Linked DNA regions of Mesorhizobium onobrychidis. The protein of the gene in region 2 binds, or shares a complex with, the protein of the main gene of each other region. Links are inferred from orthologs where the notes say so. Each region holds a gene or a part of one and is shown on either strand. Other genes may lie near its edges.

What was found. Proteins that work in one complex are often made in the same cells at the same time.
Region 1: the proteins of IHQ72_RS23100 (region 2) and pnp are in contact, whole or in part, in a cryo-EM structure (PDB 9QH0), measured with the Escherichia coli proteins. The link is inferred for Mesorhizobium onobrychidis from one-to-one orthologs.
Region 3: the proteins of IHQ72_RS23100 (region 2) and eno are in contact, whole or in part, in a solved structure (PDB 2FYM), measured with the Escherichia coli proteins. The link is inferred for Mesorhizobium onobrychidis from one-to-one orthologs.

The regions. Positions count from the first base shown.
Region 1 is NZ_CP062229.1:10,850-14,251, forward strand. What follows is about bases 469-3,390. They hold pnp (polyribonucleotide nucleotidyltransferase), read right to left. Parts: upstream 3,043-3,390; coding sequence 895-3,042; downstream 469-894. Other genes in these bases: IHQ72_RS00060 (class I SAM-dependent methyltransferase), read right to left, coding at 469-803. In the rest of the region: more of IHQ72_RS00060, read right to left, coding at 1-468. UniProt on the Escherichia coli protein: Involved in mRNA degradation. Catalyzes the phosphorolysis of single-stranded polyribonucleotides processively in the 3'- to 5'-direction. Also involved, along with RNase II, in tRNA processing.
Region 2 is NZ_CP062229.1:4,632,525-4,640,793, reverse strand. Bases 2,959-6,479 are described here. They hold IHQ72_RS23100 (Rne/Rng family ribonuclease), read right to left. Parts: upstream 6,111-6,479; coding sequence 3,159-6,110; downstream 2,959-3,158. Other genes in these bases: IHQ72_RS23105 (glutaminase), read left to right, coding at 2,959-3,063. Outside these bases: IHQ72_RS23115 (M48 family metalloprotease), read right to left, coding at 1-821; IHQ72_RS23110 (pyridoxal phosphate-dependent aminotransferase), read left to right, coding at 980-2,128; more of IHQ72_RS23105, read left to right, coding at 2,134-2,958; IHQ72_RS23095 (N-acetylmuramoyl-L-alanine amidase), read left to right, coding at 6,786-8,063. UniProt on the Escherichia coli protein: Endoribonuclease that plays a central role in RNA processing and decay. Required for the maturation of 5S and 16S rRNAs and the majority of tRNAs. Also involved in the degradation of most mRNAs.
Region 3 is NZ_CP062229.1:4,499,797-4,503,246, forward strand. Bases 469-3,438 are described here. They hold eno (phosphopyruvate hydratase), read right to left. Parts: upstream 2,606-3,438; coding sequence 1,331-2,605; downstream 469-1,330. Other genes in these bases: pdhA (pyruvate dehydrogenase (acetyl-transferring) E1 component subunit alpha), read right to left, coding at 469-650; IHQ72_RS22360 (FtsB family cell division protein), read right to left, coding at 822-1,145; IHQ72_RS22370 (PRC-barrel domain-containing protein), read right to left, coding at 3,008-3,373. Also shown: more of pdhA, read right to left, coding at 1-468. UniProt on the Escherichia coli protein: Catalyzes the reversible conversion of 2-phosphoglycerate (2-PG) into phosphoenolpyruvate (PEP). It is essential for the degradation of carbohydrates via glycolysis.

The DNA of each region.
Region 1 (3,402 bases), 4.6 Mb from region 2 along the record:
ATGACGATGGCGTCATAGCGCCGCTCGACCGGCTCGCTCAAAAGATCGATCCAGAAGAAATCGGGTTCCGCCGCTGTATTGCCGATATTGCCTTTCGCCGCCTCCAGCGCATCGAACTCGGCCTCGTAGAGATCGAGCGCCGATATGCCAGGTGAGCGGGCGGCGACTTCGGCCGCCACATAGCCCCAGCCGGCACAGAAATCGGCAACTTTGCCACGCAGGTCGCCGGGCAGATTGTCGACCAGCAATTTCGAACCTGTATCGATCCTGTCGAAAGAGAACATGCCTGGCGCGGTGCGGAAACGGCCCTCGACCAGAAGGGTCGGATTGGCGGCGCGAAGTGCCGCTGCGACCGCAGCATCGGCAGGTCGATGGAACCAGAAGGCGATGCCGTGATGTTTCGGCAAATGGCCGTCGAGCGGCACAAGCTCGCCGATGCGCTTGCGCAGGCTGGCAATGCCGTCGTCCTTGGCGCCGGCGACGACGATCAATCCGCCTGGTGTTAGACGCTCCATCGCCTCAGCGATGTGCAATTCGTTTTGCCCGCGATGACGGCCGGCAAGCACCAGGGCCGCATCGAAACCTTCGCCGTCCTGGCGCGGCGTGACCGTGAAGCCCGACCCCTGCAGCGCGCGAAAATGCGGGCGGAAGCCTTGCACCAGATGCAGTGCTGCATCGAAACCTTCGGGCAGGCGGAAGCCGGGTTCAGCGCCGAGAAAGAGGACACGCTCGCCCTTACGCGGCAGGGAGACAGCCTCGGCCTCGAACGGATGGAACAGTGTCTTCAGCGGCTCGGCGTACATTCTTCGATCTCGAAATGCAGCTGGCTTGTCTAGAAAATGAAAACGGGCGCGACCTGTCGGCGCGCCCGTTTCGATTGTATCGTCAGATCGCTCAGGCGGCGTCTTCTTCGCCTTCGGCCTTCTTGTCGCGGGCGATCTCCTTGCCCGTGGCCTGGTCGACGACCTTCATCGACAGGCGGACCTTGCCGCGTTCGTCGAAGCCCATCAGCTTGACCCAGACCTTGTCGCCTTCCTTGACGACGTCGGAGGTCTTGGCGACGCGATCGGTAGCGAGCTGCGAGATGTGGACGAGGCCGTCACGCGGTCCGAAGAAATTGACGAAAGCGCCGAAGTCGGCGGTCTTGACGACCGTGCCCTCGTAGATTTCGCCGACTTCCGGCTCGGCGACGATGGTGTGGATCCACTTCTTCGCCGCCTCGATCTCCTTGGCATTGGACGAAGCGATCTTAACCGTGCCGTCGTCCTCGATGTTGATCTTGGCGCCGGTCTTTTCGACGATCTCGCGGATGACCTTGCCGCCCGAGCCGATCACGTCACGGATCTTGTCGGTCGGGATGTGCATGACCTCGATGCGCGGCGCGAATTCGCCGAGTTCGGCACGCGCGCCGGACAGCGCGTGGCCCATTTCGCCGAGGATATGCTGGCGGCCGTCCTTGGCTTGGTCCAGCGCGATCTTCATGATCTCTTCGGTGATGCCCTCGATCTTGATATCCATCTGCAGCGAGGTGATGCCGTTGGCGGTGCCGGCAACCTTGAAGTCCATGTCGCCGAGATGATCCTCGTCGCCGAGAATGTCGGAGAGCACCGCGAAGCGCTCGCCTTCCTTGATGAGACCCATGGCAATGCCGGCGACCGGCTTGGCCAGCGGAACACCGGCATCCATCAGCGCCAGCGAGGTGCCGCAGACGGTGGCCATCGACGACGAACCGTTGGACTCGGTGATCTCCGAGACGACGCGCAGCGTGTAGGGGAACTGGTCTGATGTCGGCAGCATCGGGCGGATCGCGCGCCAGGCCAGCTTGCCGTGACCGATTTCGCGGCGGCCGGGCGAACCCATGCGACCGGTTTCGCCGACCGAATAGGGAGGGAAGTTGTAGTGAAGGAGGAATTTCTCCTTGTACATGCCGGTCAGCGAATCGACATACTGCTCGTCCTCGCCGGTACCGAGCGTGGCGACGACCAGCGCCTGGGTCTCGCCGCGGGTGAACAGCGCCGAGCCGTGGGTACGCGGCAGGACGCCGACTTCGGAGACGATCTTGCGGACCGTCTTCAGATCGCGGCCGTCGATGCGCGAACCGGTGTCGAGGATGTTCCAGCGCACGACCTTGGCCTGGAGCTCCTTGAACACGGTGCCGATCTGTTCGGACGTGTATTTTGCTTCCTCGCCTTCGGCGGGTGCGAACGCAGCCTTGACCTTCGCCTTAACGGCGTCGACGGCGGCATAGCGCTTCTGCTTGTCGGTGATCTTGTAGGCATCGCGAAGCTCGCCTTCTACGATCTTCAGCATCTCCGCTTCAAGCGCCGAATAGTCCGGCGCGGTGAAATCGCGCGGATCCTTGGCGGCGACCTCGGCCAGCTTGATGATCGCGTCGATCACCGGCTGGAAGCCGCGATGGCCGAACATAACGGCGCCGAGCATCAGGTCCTCGCCGAGTTCCTTGGCTTCGGACTCGACCATCAGCACGGCGTCGGAGGTGCCGGCGACGATCAGGTCAAGCTTGGATTCCTGCATCTCATCGACATGCGGATTGAGCACATATTCGCCGTTGATGTAGCCGACGCGGGCGCCGCCGATCGGACCCATGAAGGGGACGCCGGACAGCGTCAAGGCCGCCGAGGTGGCGACGATCGACAGAATGTCCGGGTCGTTTTCGAGATCATGCTGGACGACGGTGACGACGATCTGCGTGTCGTTCTTGTAACCGTCAGCGAAGAGCGGGCGGATGGGACGGTCGATAAGGCGGGAAACCAGCGTTTCCTTTTCGCTCGGACGACCTTCGCGCTTGAAATAGCCGCCCGGGATCTTGCCGGCGGCATAGGTCTTTTCCTGATAGTTGACGGTCAGCGGGAAGAAATCGAGGCCGGGCTTCGGTTCCTTCATCGAAACGACGGTGGCGAGAACCTTGGTTTCGCCGTAGGTGGCGAGCACCGCGCCGTCAGCCTGGCGCGCAATCTTGCCGGTTTCGAGGATGAGCGGGCGGCCGCCCCATTCGATTTCCACTTTGTGGTGATTGAACATGTCTTGTCCTTCATATGCGGAAAGGGCCGCGCCATTTCACCGTGCGCGAGTGCCCCTTTCCCTTGGCTTCGTTTCTAGGGCAGCCACGGGCAAGACAACGGGAAGCTCGGGTAAATCCGGCGCGGTGCCGGGCGAGCGTCCTGCAATCCTGCCCCATGACCGTCCATGGGCGGTTTCGAATGGCCCTGTGCTATCTCGAAACCGGGTCTGGCCAATCGATCCGACTGGCCTTGCGCATGACCCCGAAAACCGCGGCTCTCGGAAAATGCCTTGCGCAAATTCAAAGTTTCAGAGCGTCCTATGTGCGCGTCCAAATCGATGCGCGGCGCTCTACTTCCTTCATTAGAGCAATGGACTGCT
Region 2 (8,269 bases):
TTGCCTCCCATATAGGCGGCGATCTTGATGCGCATCATGTCGTGCCGCTGCTGCAGTGCCGGCGTATCGACCTTGTCGACATAGGGGCTCTGCTTGACCAGGACTTCGAGATTGGCGATGCGTTCCCGCGGCAGAGGATGGCTGATCCGGTAGGGATCGACCTGCGCCCCTGACAGCGAGAGCGCGCTCTGAAAGCGGCCGAAGGTCTTCAGCATGCCCAGGCCGGACTGACCGGTGGCATTGAGATAGGTAATCGCCGAGCGGTCGGCGGTCATCTCTTCGGTGCGCTGATAAGCGAGGATACTGCGCTGCGCCATCTCACCGCCGCCAGCCGCGACCCCCATGCCGGCGCCGGCGAGGCCCCGGCTTTTGGTGGTGGCGCCGGCGACGATGGCGCCGGCGCCAAGCAGCGTCGCGATGATGGCCATCGTCTTGGCGCGTTCGAGCTGGTTGCGCAATTTTTGCTGGTGCCCACCGGCAATGTGGCCGGCTTCGTGTGCGATGACGCCGATGATCTCGTTGGGCGTCTCCGCCGACATCAGGGCGCCGGTGTTGATGAACAGACGGGACCCGGCAACGAAGGCGTTGAAACTCTGGTCGTTGACCAGCACGATGTCGACGCCGTCTTCCGGCAGGCCCGCGGCCCGGAAGATCGGCCGCGCATAATCGCGTACCAGCGCCTCGATCTCGGCATCGCGCACCACCGGCACGTTTTGCGCTAAGGCGCTGATGGTGCCGGTCACAGCGACCGTCGCGGCAAGCGAAAGCGTCGCGAAGGCGCGCGCTGCCCTGGCTATCGTCGATTTGGGTCGGTTAAACATGGCAGGTCCACTGGTAGACGAGCGGGCGAAGGATGAAAAGTCGGCACTGAAACTTTACCGAACTTGTGATCCTCACATCAATCGGGCATTTGTGCGGCGCGGGACGCCAAAGCTCGGCGCCGGGCCGACCCAAGGGGCCGACAAAGGAATGAGGTCAAATGGTTGTATCGCTTTCGCGTCGCGGCGAAGTCGAGCCGTTCCACGCCATGGACATTCTGGCGGAAGCGAATCGGCTGAAGGCAAAGGGCGTGCCGGTTGTTTCCATGGCCGTTGGCCAGCCGTCCGACCCGGCGCCGGCCGGGGTCAGGCAAGCGGCGACGAACGCATTGAAGATGGGGCGTATCGGCTACACCGACGCATTGGGTCTTTCCGGCCTGCGCGAGGCGATCGCGCAGCACTATGCCGACCACTACGGGCTTGCCGTTTCACCCGGCCGGATCGCCGTCACCACCGGATCGTCAGCCGCCTTCAACCTGGCCTTTCTGGCGATGTTCGATCCAGGCGATCGTGTCGCCATCGCCGCACCCGGCTATCCGGCCTATCGCAACATCATGGCAGCGCTCGGCATCGGGATCGTCGAGATCGAGCTCCACGGTGATGCCTATCTCCACGCCGAACACCTCAAGGCCGCGCATCGCGAAAAGAAGCTGAAGGGCGTGTTGTTTGCCAGCCCGGCCAATCCGACCGGGGCAATTATCCCCGCCGACGAGCTGTCGGCGCTGGTGACGACGGCGGAAGAGCTCGGCATCGCCGTGATCTCCGACGAGATCTATCACCGGCTGGCTTACGCTGCGCCGGACACGACGGCGCTTGCCTACGGCCAGGACGTGACGGTGATCAATTCCTTCTCGAAATATTACTGCATGACCGGTTGGCGTATCGGCTGGATGGTGCTGCCGGAAGCATTGGTGCGGCCGGTCGAGCGCATCGCCCAGAGTCTCTACATCTCTCCGCCGGAACTGTCCCAGATCGCCGCGATCGAGGCGTTCAAGGCGACCGGGGAATTGGAGGCGGTGAAGGCGCGCTACGCCTGGAATCGCGAGCTTTTGATGACACGCCTGCCCGAACTCGGCTTTGCGCTGGCGGCACCGATGGACGGGGCGTTCTACGCCTTCTGCGATGTCACCAGGCACACCAACGACAGTATGGCCTTCGCGCGCAAGATGCTGGCCGAGGCGCATGTGGCGGCGACGCCCGGCCGCGATTTCGATCCGCTTCAAGGCCATCGAACCATGCGCTTTTCCTACGCCGGCAGCCACGATGAGATGGTCGAGGCGATGATGCGCCTCGAACGCTGGCTGAAGTAGCGCGAATGCCGGAACTCGAACAGGCTTTGACCGAAATTGCCGCCGAAATGGCGGAGCGCACGGATCGCGGCGAAGTCGCGACCTACATTCCGCAACTCGGCAAGGTCGATCCGAAAAAGTTCGGTATCGCCGCCGTGACCAATGACGGTCGCGTGCTGATGGCGGGCGACGCCGATGAGCCGTTTTCGATCCAGAGCATTTCGAAGGTGTTCACGCTGACATTGGCGCTCGGCAATGTCGGCGACGCGTTGTGGCAGCGTGTCGGTCGCGAGCCTTCGGGCAACCCGTTCAACTCGATCGTCCAGCTCGAGCATGAGAACGGCATTCCGCGCAATCCGTTCATCAATGCCGGCGCCATCGTCATTTCCGACATTCTGCTCGCCGGCCACCAGCCGCGCGAGGCGATCGGCGAGATCCTGCGCTTCATCCAGTTCCTGGCCGACGACGAAACCATTATCATCGACCGCGAGGTAGCGGCTTCGGAACGGGCCACCGGTTTTCGCAACTTGGCGCTTGCCAACTACATGAAGTCCTTCGGCAATCTCAACCACGCGCCGGACCTGGCGCTGGGCGTCTATTTCCACCATTGCGCCGTCGCCATGAGCTGCCGGCAACTGGCTTTGGCCGGCCGCTTCCTTGCCAATGGCGGCAAGAACCCGGCGACCGGCCATTCCGTTGTTTCGGCCGAGCGCGCCCGCCGCATTGGCGCGATGATGCTGACCTGCGGTCATTATGACGGCTCCGGCGATTTCGCCTTTCGCGTCGGCATCCCCGGCAAGAGCGGCGTTGGCGGCGGCATTTTGGCGATCGTGCCGGGCGTGGCTTCGCTCGCCGTCTGGTCGCCCGGCCTCAACGCCAACGGCAATTCCAGGCTGGGGTCGATTGCGCTGGAAAGGCTGGCGAAGATGATGAACTGGTCGGTCTTCGCGCCATAGAGATTGTGAAGCTTCAGACAAGAAAAATCCCGCGCTGTCGACAGGACAGCGCGGGATTCTTTTGGTCAAAAAATCAGGCTAAACCACCGAAAAGCTTAGAAAAAGCCTTTCCGCTGCCACCAGCCGGCACGCTTCGGCTTTTCCTCGGTCTTTTCCTCTTCGGCAACAGTCGAAGACACGATCGGCTCAACCGGAGCATCCACCGGTACAGGCTTGCGTCGCGATGGGCGGACCTTCGGTTTTTCGTCGACGGTGGCCACGGCTGTTTCCTCCGGAACAGGTGCGGGAGCCTCGGCAGAGGTTTCCGGCTCGGCTACCGGCGTCTCGACGACGACGTCCGCCGCAGCCTTCTTCGGCTTGGCGGCGCGGCGCGGCTTCTTCGGCTTTTCGGCGCTCGGCATGTCGTCATTGGCCGGAGCAAGGTCTACAGGCTCTTCGACCGGCGTTGCTGCTACCGGCTCGCTGGAGACGGCTATGCCCTCCAGGACTTCGCCTTCGGGGCTGTCAGCAAATTCTGCAGTGCCCGCATCGACCTCGCCTTCGTCTTCACGGCGATTGCGCTTGCCGCCGCGCTTGCCGCGCCGGCGCTTCTTGCCCTGACCTTCATCCACCACTTGACCGTCATCCGACGCTTCCACCGCCTCAGTGACGCCGACCTGGTCCTCGTGGTCTGCTTCGACGCCTTCATCGCTTAAGGCCTCGGATACGCCTTCGGCAGTGGCCGGGAGGGACGCGCCTTCCATTGGGGCGCCATTCTCGCGGTCGCGATCCTTGCCGCCGCGCCGTCTGCGGCGCTTGCGGCGCTTGCGGTCGCGGCCTTCGCCATCCTCGCTTGGCCTTGGCTGCTGCGGCTGCTGGGCTTGGCGCGGTTGCTCCGCCGGTGCAACGGCCTCGTCTTCCTCCTCCTCGATGACGATTTCGTCGGCGGGCTCTTCCGGCTCGACATAGGCGGGCAAGGTGCGCACCTCGACGAAGCCTTCAGGCTTTTCAGCCAGCGCGCCGCGGAAGATCGCATAGTGCTGGGCGCCGACCGTGTCGTCGGCTTCGACGGTGATGGTCAGGCCGAAGCGGCTTTCGAGCTCCACCAGCGTGCCGCGCTTGTGGTTGAGCACATAGAGTGCGGTCGCCGCCGGCGTCCGCACCGTGATGTGGCTGCGCGAATCCTTGAGCAGGAATTCCTCGATCGCCCGCACCACCATCAGCGCGACAGACGAATCGGACCGCACATGGCCGGTGCCGCCGCAATGCGGGCAAGGCTTCATCGTCGATTCCAGCACGCTGGCTCGGATGCGCTGGCGCGACATCTCCATCAGGCCGAAATGCGAGATGCGGCCGACCTGGATGCGGGCGCGATCGTTCTTGAGGTGATCCTTCAGCCGCTTTTCGACGGAGCGGTTGTTGCGGTTCTCCTCCATGTCGATGAAGTCGATGACGATCAGGCCGGCAAGATCGCGCAGCCTCAGCTGCCGTGCGACTTCCTCGGCCGCTTCCAGATTGGTGTGAAGCGCCGTGTCCTCGATCGAGTGCTCCTTGGTGGAGCGGCCCGAATTGACGTCGATGGCGACCAGCGCTTCGGTCTGGTTGATGATGATGTAGCCGCCGCTCTTTAGGGTCACCTGCGGCTGCAGCATGCGGTCGAGCTGCGCCTCGATGCCATTGCGTACGAATATCGGCGTCGTGTCGCGGAACGGCTGCACGACCTTGGCGTGGCTCGGCATCAGCATGCGCATGAAGTCCTTGGCCTCGCGATAACCCTCTTCGCCGGAAACCAGGATCTCGTCGATGTCCTTGTTGTAGAGATCGCGTACCGAGCGCTTGATCAGGCTGCCTTCCTCGTAGACCAGGGCAGGGGCCGTGGACTGCAGCGTCAGATTGCGGACGTTTTCCCAAAGCCGCATCAGATATTCGTAGTCGCGCTTGATCTCGGCCTTGGTGCGGCTTTCGCCGGCTGTGCGCAGGATGACGCCCATGCCCTGCGGCACTTCGAGATCGGCGACGACCTCCTTCAGCCGCTTGCGGTCCTGCGCGTTGGTGATCTTGCGCGAGATGCCGCCGCCACGCGCCGTGTTCGGCATCAGCACCGAATAGCGGCCGGCAAGCGACAGGTAGGTGGTGAGCGCCGCGCCCTTGTTGCCGCGCTCTTCCTTCACGACCTGCACCAGGAGGATCTGCCGGCGCTTGATCACTTCCTGGATCTTGTACTGGCGGCGCACCGGCTTGCGGCGGTTGCGCGCTTCTTCCAGCGCATCCTCGGCGCCGACCGATTCGACCTCATGGTCGTCCGGATGCGAGGACTGCACCTCTTCCAGCATGCCGCGATCATTGTCGGTGGACGTGGCTTCGCCGGCCGAGTCCTGCTGCGCCACGGCTTCGGAAATCACATCCGCTTCAATGCTGGCGGCGATGGAATTGGGTCCGCCTTCGGAAGGCCCAGTCTCATCATGGCTCGTCTCATCATGGCTCGTCTCATTATGACTCGCGTCAACATGACCGGCGGCATCCTCGCTATGTTCCGAAGTATCAGACGGCGTGTCGACATTTTCGGAAACGGCATCGACGTTCTCCGCGACCGCATCCTTGCCGTGTTCGCCGCCCTCGTTGGAGCCGCTATCGTTGGACTCGACAGAATCGTCCGCACCTGCATCACGCTTGTGCTCGCCTCGGTCGCGGCTCTTGCCGCCGCGCCGGCGTCCGCGCCGGCCGCGATCGCGGCTCTGGCGGTCGTCGCCTTCGCCGTCCTCATCGTCCTCGTCTTCAGCCTCCTGCGCTTCCGCGCGCAGCAGCGCCTGACGGTCGGCGACCGGAATCTGGTAGTAGTCGGGATGAATTTCACTGAAGGCGAGGAAACCGTGACGGTTGCCGCCATATTCGACAAAGGCTGCCTGAAGCGAGGGTTCGACGCGCGTTACGCGGGCGAGGTAGATATTTCCTTTGAGCTGCTTTTTGTCCTGGGATTCAAAGTCGAATTCTTCAATACGGTTACCGCGAACGACGACAACACGTGTTTCCTCCGGGTGGGAGGCGTCTATCAGCATCTTGTTGGGCATTATTTCGTTTCCCCCCGGCAGCCGTCAGCCGCAGCTTGCGGGGCGAAGCCCGCCGCTGTGAGTGTGGATGAACATGGGTGCCGGGCAATTGAATGTCCGCCGGCCGCTGCCTGAGCGCCATGGCGGTGCCGCCCGCAGCCATAATGGCGCGGTTTGCTGCGGACCTTTCCATGATTGCGCTTGAAGCCATCGTAACCAGCAGAACCTTTTTGAACCAAAGCCCGGGGAAAACCGGACCAGCGTGTTTGCTCATACAGAGCCGGCGCGGGACAATCCCGGCCGTTTTCCTCACGCAGGCGCTTCCCCCGCCACGGGCTCGCACCTGCGAAATTCGTCGCGATCACTTGATACCTTCTTCGCCTGAAGCGAAAGGAGCCGTCGTTCATCTGACCTGTAGCAGGAAGCTGCGGAGGAGGACGGTTCCAGGATTGCAGTGATCCACCATCGCTTTTATGATTTGGCGGGTTGGAAGGCAACCCCGATTTCCGATGCCGGCAAAAAGCAGTTCCGCAACGGAAGCACGGCTTTGAGCGTTGCATGAAAAGGCTTGGTTAACCTTCTCTGGATACCAATCGTTAATCGAGTTCGCGGCCTAACCGGCACTTCGACAAAAACGACGACACTCCGACAAACAAGATTGGGCGCCTGGCGCCAAACCGGAGCGACTGGAAAGAGATGGGACTGGCAGTCTTCACGCACAAGAGTGGTCGCGCCGGAGGCATTTTTTTTTACGCTGCCTACTTCCGCGCTGCTTGTCTGCTGTCGCTGGTTGTCGCTTGCCTGGCCTTTTCGCCGGTTTCCTTTGCCGCCGCCGCGCCGCTGGCCGTGACGAGCTACAAAATGGCGGGTGACGCCACCAAGATGCGCATCGTCATGAATTTCGACCGCGAACCCGACGTCAAATGGTTCCTGCTGCGCGGCCCCCACCGTCTGGTCGTCGACCTGCCAAGCACGAAATTCGCCATCAATGCCAAGGATGTGAAGGCGCGCGGCCTGGTCAGGAGCGTGCGCTACGGCGATCTCGGCGAGGGGGTGTCGCGGCTGATTCTCACCGGCAAGGGCCCGTTCGCCGTCGACAGGCTCGACGTGCTCAAGAATGACGACGGCAGCGGCTACCGCATCGCAATCGACATGTCTGCGGCGTCCGTGCGGGAGTTCGACGCCGCTCTTGCCAATCAGGCGCTGACCACCGGCTCGACGGTCTCCTCCGACAAGGGCGGCAGGGTCGGCACCGGCCCGGTCTCCAATCCAGGCCATCGCTTCACCGTCGTCATCGATCCAGGCCATGGCGGCATCGACGGCGGCGCCGAGGGCCTGAACGGCACGGTCGAAAAGAACGTCACGCTCGCTTTCGCCACCGAATTGCGGGAAAGACTTGCCGCAGTCGGCAAATACGACGTGTTCATGACGCGCGAGACGGATCAATTCCTGCGGCTGGACGACCGCGTGCGCATTGCCCGACAGCACGAGGCCGATCTGCTCATTTCGATCCACGCCGACACGATCAGGGTCAAGGGCCTTCGCGGCGCAACCGTCTACACCGTCTCCGACAAGGCTTCCGATCCCGAAGCGCAGGCGCTCGCCGACCGTGAAAACCTTTCCGATCAATTCGCCGGCATGGAAATCAAGGACGACGACAAGGAAGTGACCGACATCCTGATCGACCTGATCCGCCGCGAGACGCACGGTTTCTCGATGCGTTTTGCCCAAACTTTGGTCGGCCAGCTTTCCACCAGCGTAGGCCTCATCAACAATCCGCAGCGTTCGGCCAGCTTCAAGGTGTTAAAGGCACCGGATGTCCCCTCCGTGCTGGTCGAACTCGGCTATCTGTCGAACGCGAAGGACGAGGCGCAACTGCTCAGCGCCGATTGGCGCGGCAAGGCTGCCCAGAGCATAACCAATGCCATCGCCCTGTTCGCCTCAGCCCGGGCCGGAGCCGGAACCGGAGGCTGAGGTGCCAGCCGCGCTACAACCAGAGGCAGCGTTGCACGACGACAACACCCTGCACTTATTTCCGCCATTCGAAGGCGAAATTCCAAGCTGCCGCATTTTGCCCACATGGTGGCGACATGGGTTTTCGATTACCGGTCGGGATCGTCTCGAAAGCTTGCGCGAAAGGCGGCTTCGTTTAGGAAATTCCCGAACCAAGGACTGGAGCG
Region 3 (3,450 bases), 130 kb from region 2 along the record:
AAATCCGTCTCGGCCGACGAACGCGATACCGAGGTGCCCATGGCATAGCGGTTGTTTTCGATGATGTAGATCACCGGCAGCTTCCACAGCGAGGCCATGTTGAAGCTCTCATAGACCTGGCCTTGATTGGCGGCGCCGTCGCCGAAATAGGTCAGTGTCACGTTGTTGTTGCCGCGATAGCGATTGGCGAAGGCGAGGCCGGTGCCGAGCGAAACCTGCGCGCCTACAATGCCGTGGCCGCCGTAAAAATGCTTCTCCTTGGAGAACATGTGCATGGAGCCGCCCTTGCCCCTGGACAAGCCGCCGCGGCGCCCGGTTAATTCGGCCATGACGCCGCGCGGCGACAGTTCCATCGCCAGCATGTGACCATGGTCGCGGTAGGCGGTGATCATCTGGTCGCCGTCGATCAGCGCCATCTTCATGCCGGTGACAACTGCTTCCTGGCCGATATAGAGATGGCAGAAGCCGCCGATGAAGCCCATGCCGTAGAGCTGGCCGGCCTTTTCCTCGAAGCGGCGGATAAGCAGCATGCGCCGGTAGGCGTCAAGCTCCTCGTCCTTGGTGAAGTCGACAGGTTTGGGGGCTGAAAGCCCCGCCGATTTGCCGTCGGATCTAGATTTGGCAGGCGCTTTTCTGGCGGCGGTGGCCATGCATCACTCCCTGTTGGCGTCTCTTGCGGACACTGAGGGAGATCAGTTCTCCCCACCGATTTGGGGAGGCTAACACGCGAGAAAGCGTTTCGCCATGCTGAAAAATGCATGGCTGACATGCATCTAAGCGATTAAAATCGTTGTAAATATCGGCGATTAACTCGAATTTGGTTATCTTGCCGTAACCGGTAACATGATGGTGATTTCGTCGGCATGGGACATATTGAGCGCCTTGCGCGCCTGCTCGTCGAGCATGTCCTTCTCCAGCGTGCCCTGATGCATCAGCTGAACGCGCCGCTGCAGATCGATCCGGCGCGCCTTGACGGCATCGAGCTTGCTTTGCAGATCGACGGCTTCGGTTTCCAACCGATACTTGGAATAGATGCCGAACTCGCCGTGATAGGCGTGGAAGCCGAAATAGGCGAGGAATGCCACGCAGAGCGAGGGAATGATCAGCCGACCGGTATTTCTCTGCTTGTGCTGACGTGTCCACATGATCCAAATCCCTTAGAGCGCCGCGCGTCCTCTTGGACGCGCAAAGGACGCTCTAACACTCTGCGACCTAGCCCTTTCTCGCTCGATTGTGCTTAATGGACGGTTACGGACGACCGGATTTGGCGGTGTTGAAACAGAAAAGGCGGGGAATGCCCCGCCTTTTCATTCGGGTTATTTGTGTGGACTCAGCCTTTCACGATCGACTTGCCGGCGTAGAGCGCCTGCTTGCCGAGCTCTTCCTCGATGCGGATGAGCTGGTTGTACTTGGCCATGCGATCCGAGCGCGACAAAGAGCCCGTCTTGATCTGCCCGCAATTGGTGGCAACGGCGAGATCGGCGATGGTCGAATCTTCGGTTTCGCCCGAGCGGTGCGACATGACAGCGGTGTAGCCGGCCTTGTGCGCGGTCTCGACGGCGTCGAGCGTTTCGGTCAGTGAGCCGATCTGGTTGACCTTGACCAGGATAGAATTGGCGACGCCCATGCGGATGCCGTCGCGCAGCCGCGCCGTATTGGTGACAAACAAATCGTCACCGACCAGCTGGGTCTTCTTGCCGATGAGGTCGGTCAGCGTTTTCCAGCCATCCCAATCGTCTTCGGCCAACCCGTCCTCGATGGTGATGATCGGATAGTCCGCCGCGAGCTTGGCCAGATATTTGGCCTGGGTCCTCGGGTCGCGGGTCTTCTTCTCGCCTTCGTAGACGTAGTTGCCGTCCTTGAAGAATTCGGTCGCGGCGCAATCGAGGCCGAGCGCAACCTCTTCGCCCGGCTTGAAGCCAGCCTTCTCGATCGATTCCATGATGAAATCGAGCGCAGCGGGCGCGCTTTTCAAGGTAGGAGCGAAGCCGCCCTCGTCGCCGACATTGGTGTTATGGCCGGCGTCCTTCAGCCGCGTCCTCAATGTGTGAAAGATTTCCGAGCCCCAGCGCACGCCGTCACGCAGTGTCGGCGCACCGATCGGCAGGATCATGAATTCCTGGAAGTCGATCGGGTTGTCGGCATGGGCGCCACCGTTGATGATGTTCATCATCGGCACTGGAAGCACATGCGCCTTGGTGCCACCGACATAGCGGTAGAGCGGCAGGCCGGCCGCTTCCGCCGCAGCCTTGGCGACAGCCAGCGAGACGCCGAGGATGGCATTGGCACCGAGCCGGCTCTTGTTGGGCGTGCCGTCGAGCTCGATCATGGTCTGGTCGATGTGGATCTGGTTCTCGGCTTCCATACCGCCGATCGCCTCGAACAGATCGCCATTGACGGCCTCTACCGCCCGCAGGACCCCCTTGCCGAGGTAGCGGGCGCCGCCGTCGCGCAGTTCGACCGCCTCATGCGCCCCGGTCGAGGCGCCGGAGGGCACCGCAGCGCGGCCCATCGAGCCGTCTTCGAGCACGACGTCGACCTCAACGGTCGGGTTTCCGCGGCTGTCCAGGATTTCACGCCCGACAATGTCGATGATGGCAGTCATTGCGATGTCCCCGATTGATCTGACGAAGCGTCGCGCACGTCTTAGCCAAAGTGCTGCAAAACGCAATCGGGGCGTCCGCAAATATTGCCGCCACCTCCGCCACATCGATTCACGAAGCACAAATTGCTGTCATCATAAGTCATGTCAGTCATAAGTCTTGGCGGCATGCGGCTTTCTGGTTTATGCTCGCGCTGCGCGGGGCGAAACAGGAGGAGTTTCGCCATGTCTCAGTTGAGCGGTATTGTGAGTTTGTTCCTGATCGCGGCGGCGTTTTTGACGTCGTGTGACACTCAGCAGCCTCAACAGGGCGCGGTAGAGTTGTCGACCCTTGCGGCGGAGTAGATATCCTGCAAAAAGGCCCCCGGTCCAACCGGGGGCCTTTTTGATTCCGGCAGAGCAAGGTCAATGCCAATAAGGCTCGACCTTGTAGTAACTGTATGAAGCATCACGCGCGCCCTCGCCGTCGGCGCCCGTCAATTCGTTGATCGAATAGGCGGGAGCAGCCTTCAGTTGCTCCTTCGTGAACGGCACGACGTAGCCGCCCTTGTCCTCGTCATAGTCGAGGCTCGCCCACGGAATGGCGTGGTACTTCTCGCCGATGCCGAGAAATCCGCCAAAGCCGATCACGGCAAACATGATTCCATTCGACAACTTGTCGAGCATGACATCCTCGATGTCGCCGATGTGCGTGCCTTCCGTGTTGTAGACGGATGTGCCGATGACCCGCGAGGCGGCGATGGCTTCAGTGTGTCCTGTCTGGGTGGTCATTGTGTACTCCTCGTTGTCGTTGACGCTATGCCTGACAATGAGGGGCGCGGATGAAGGTTCCAGAGTTTTCGACGCTA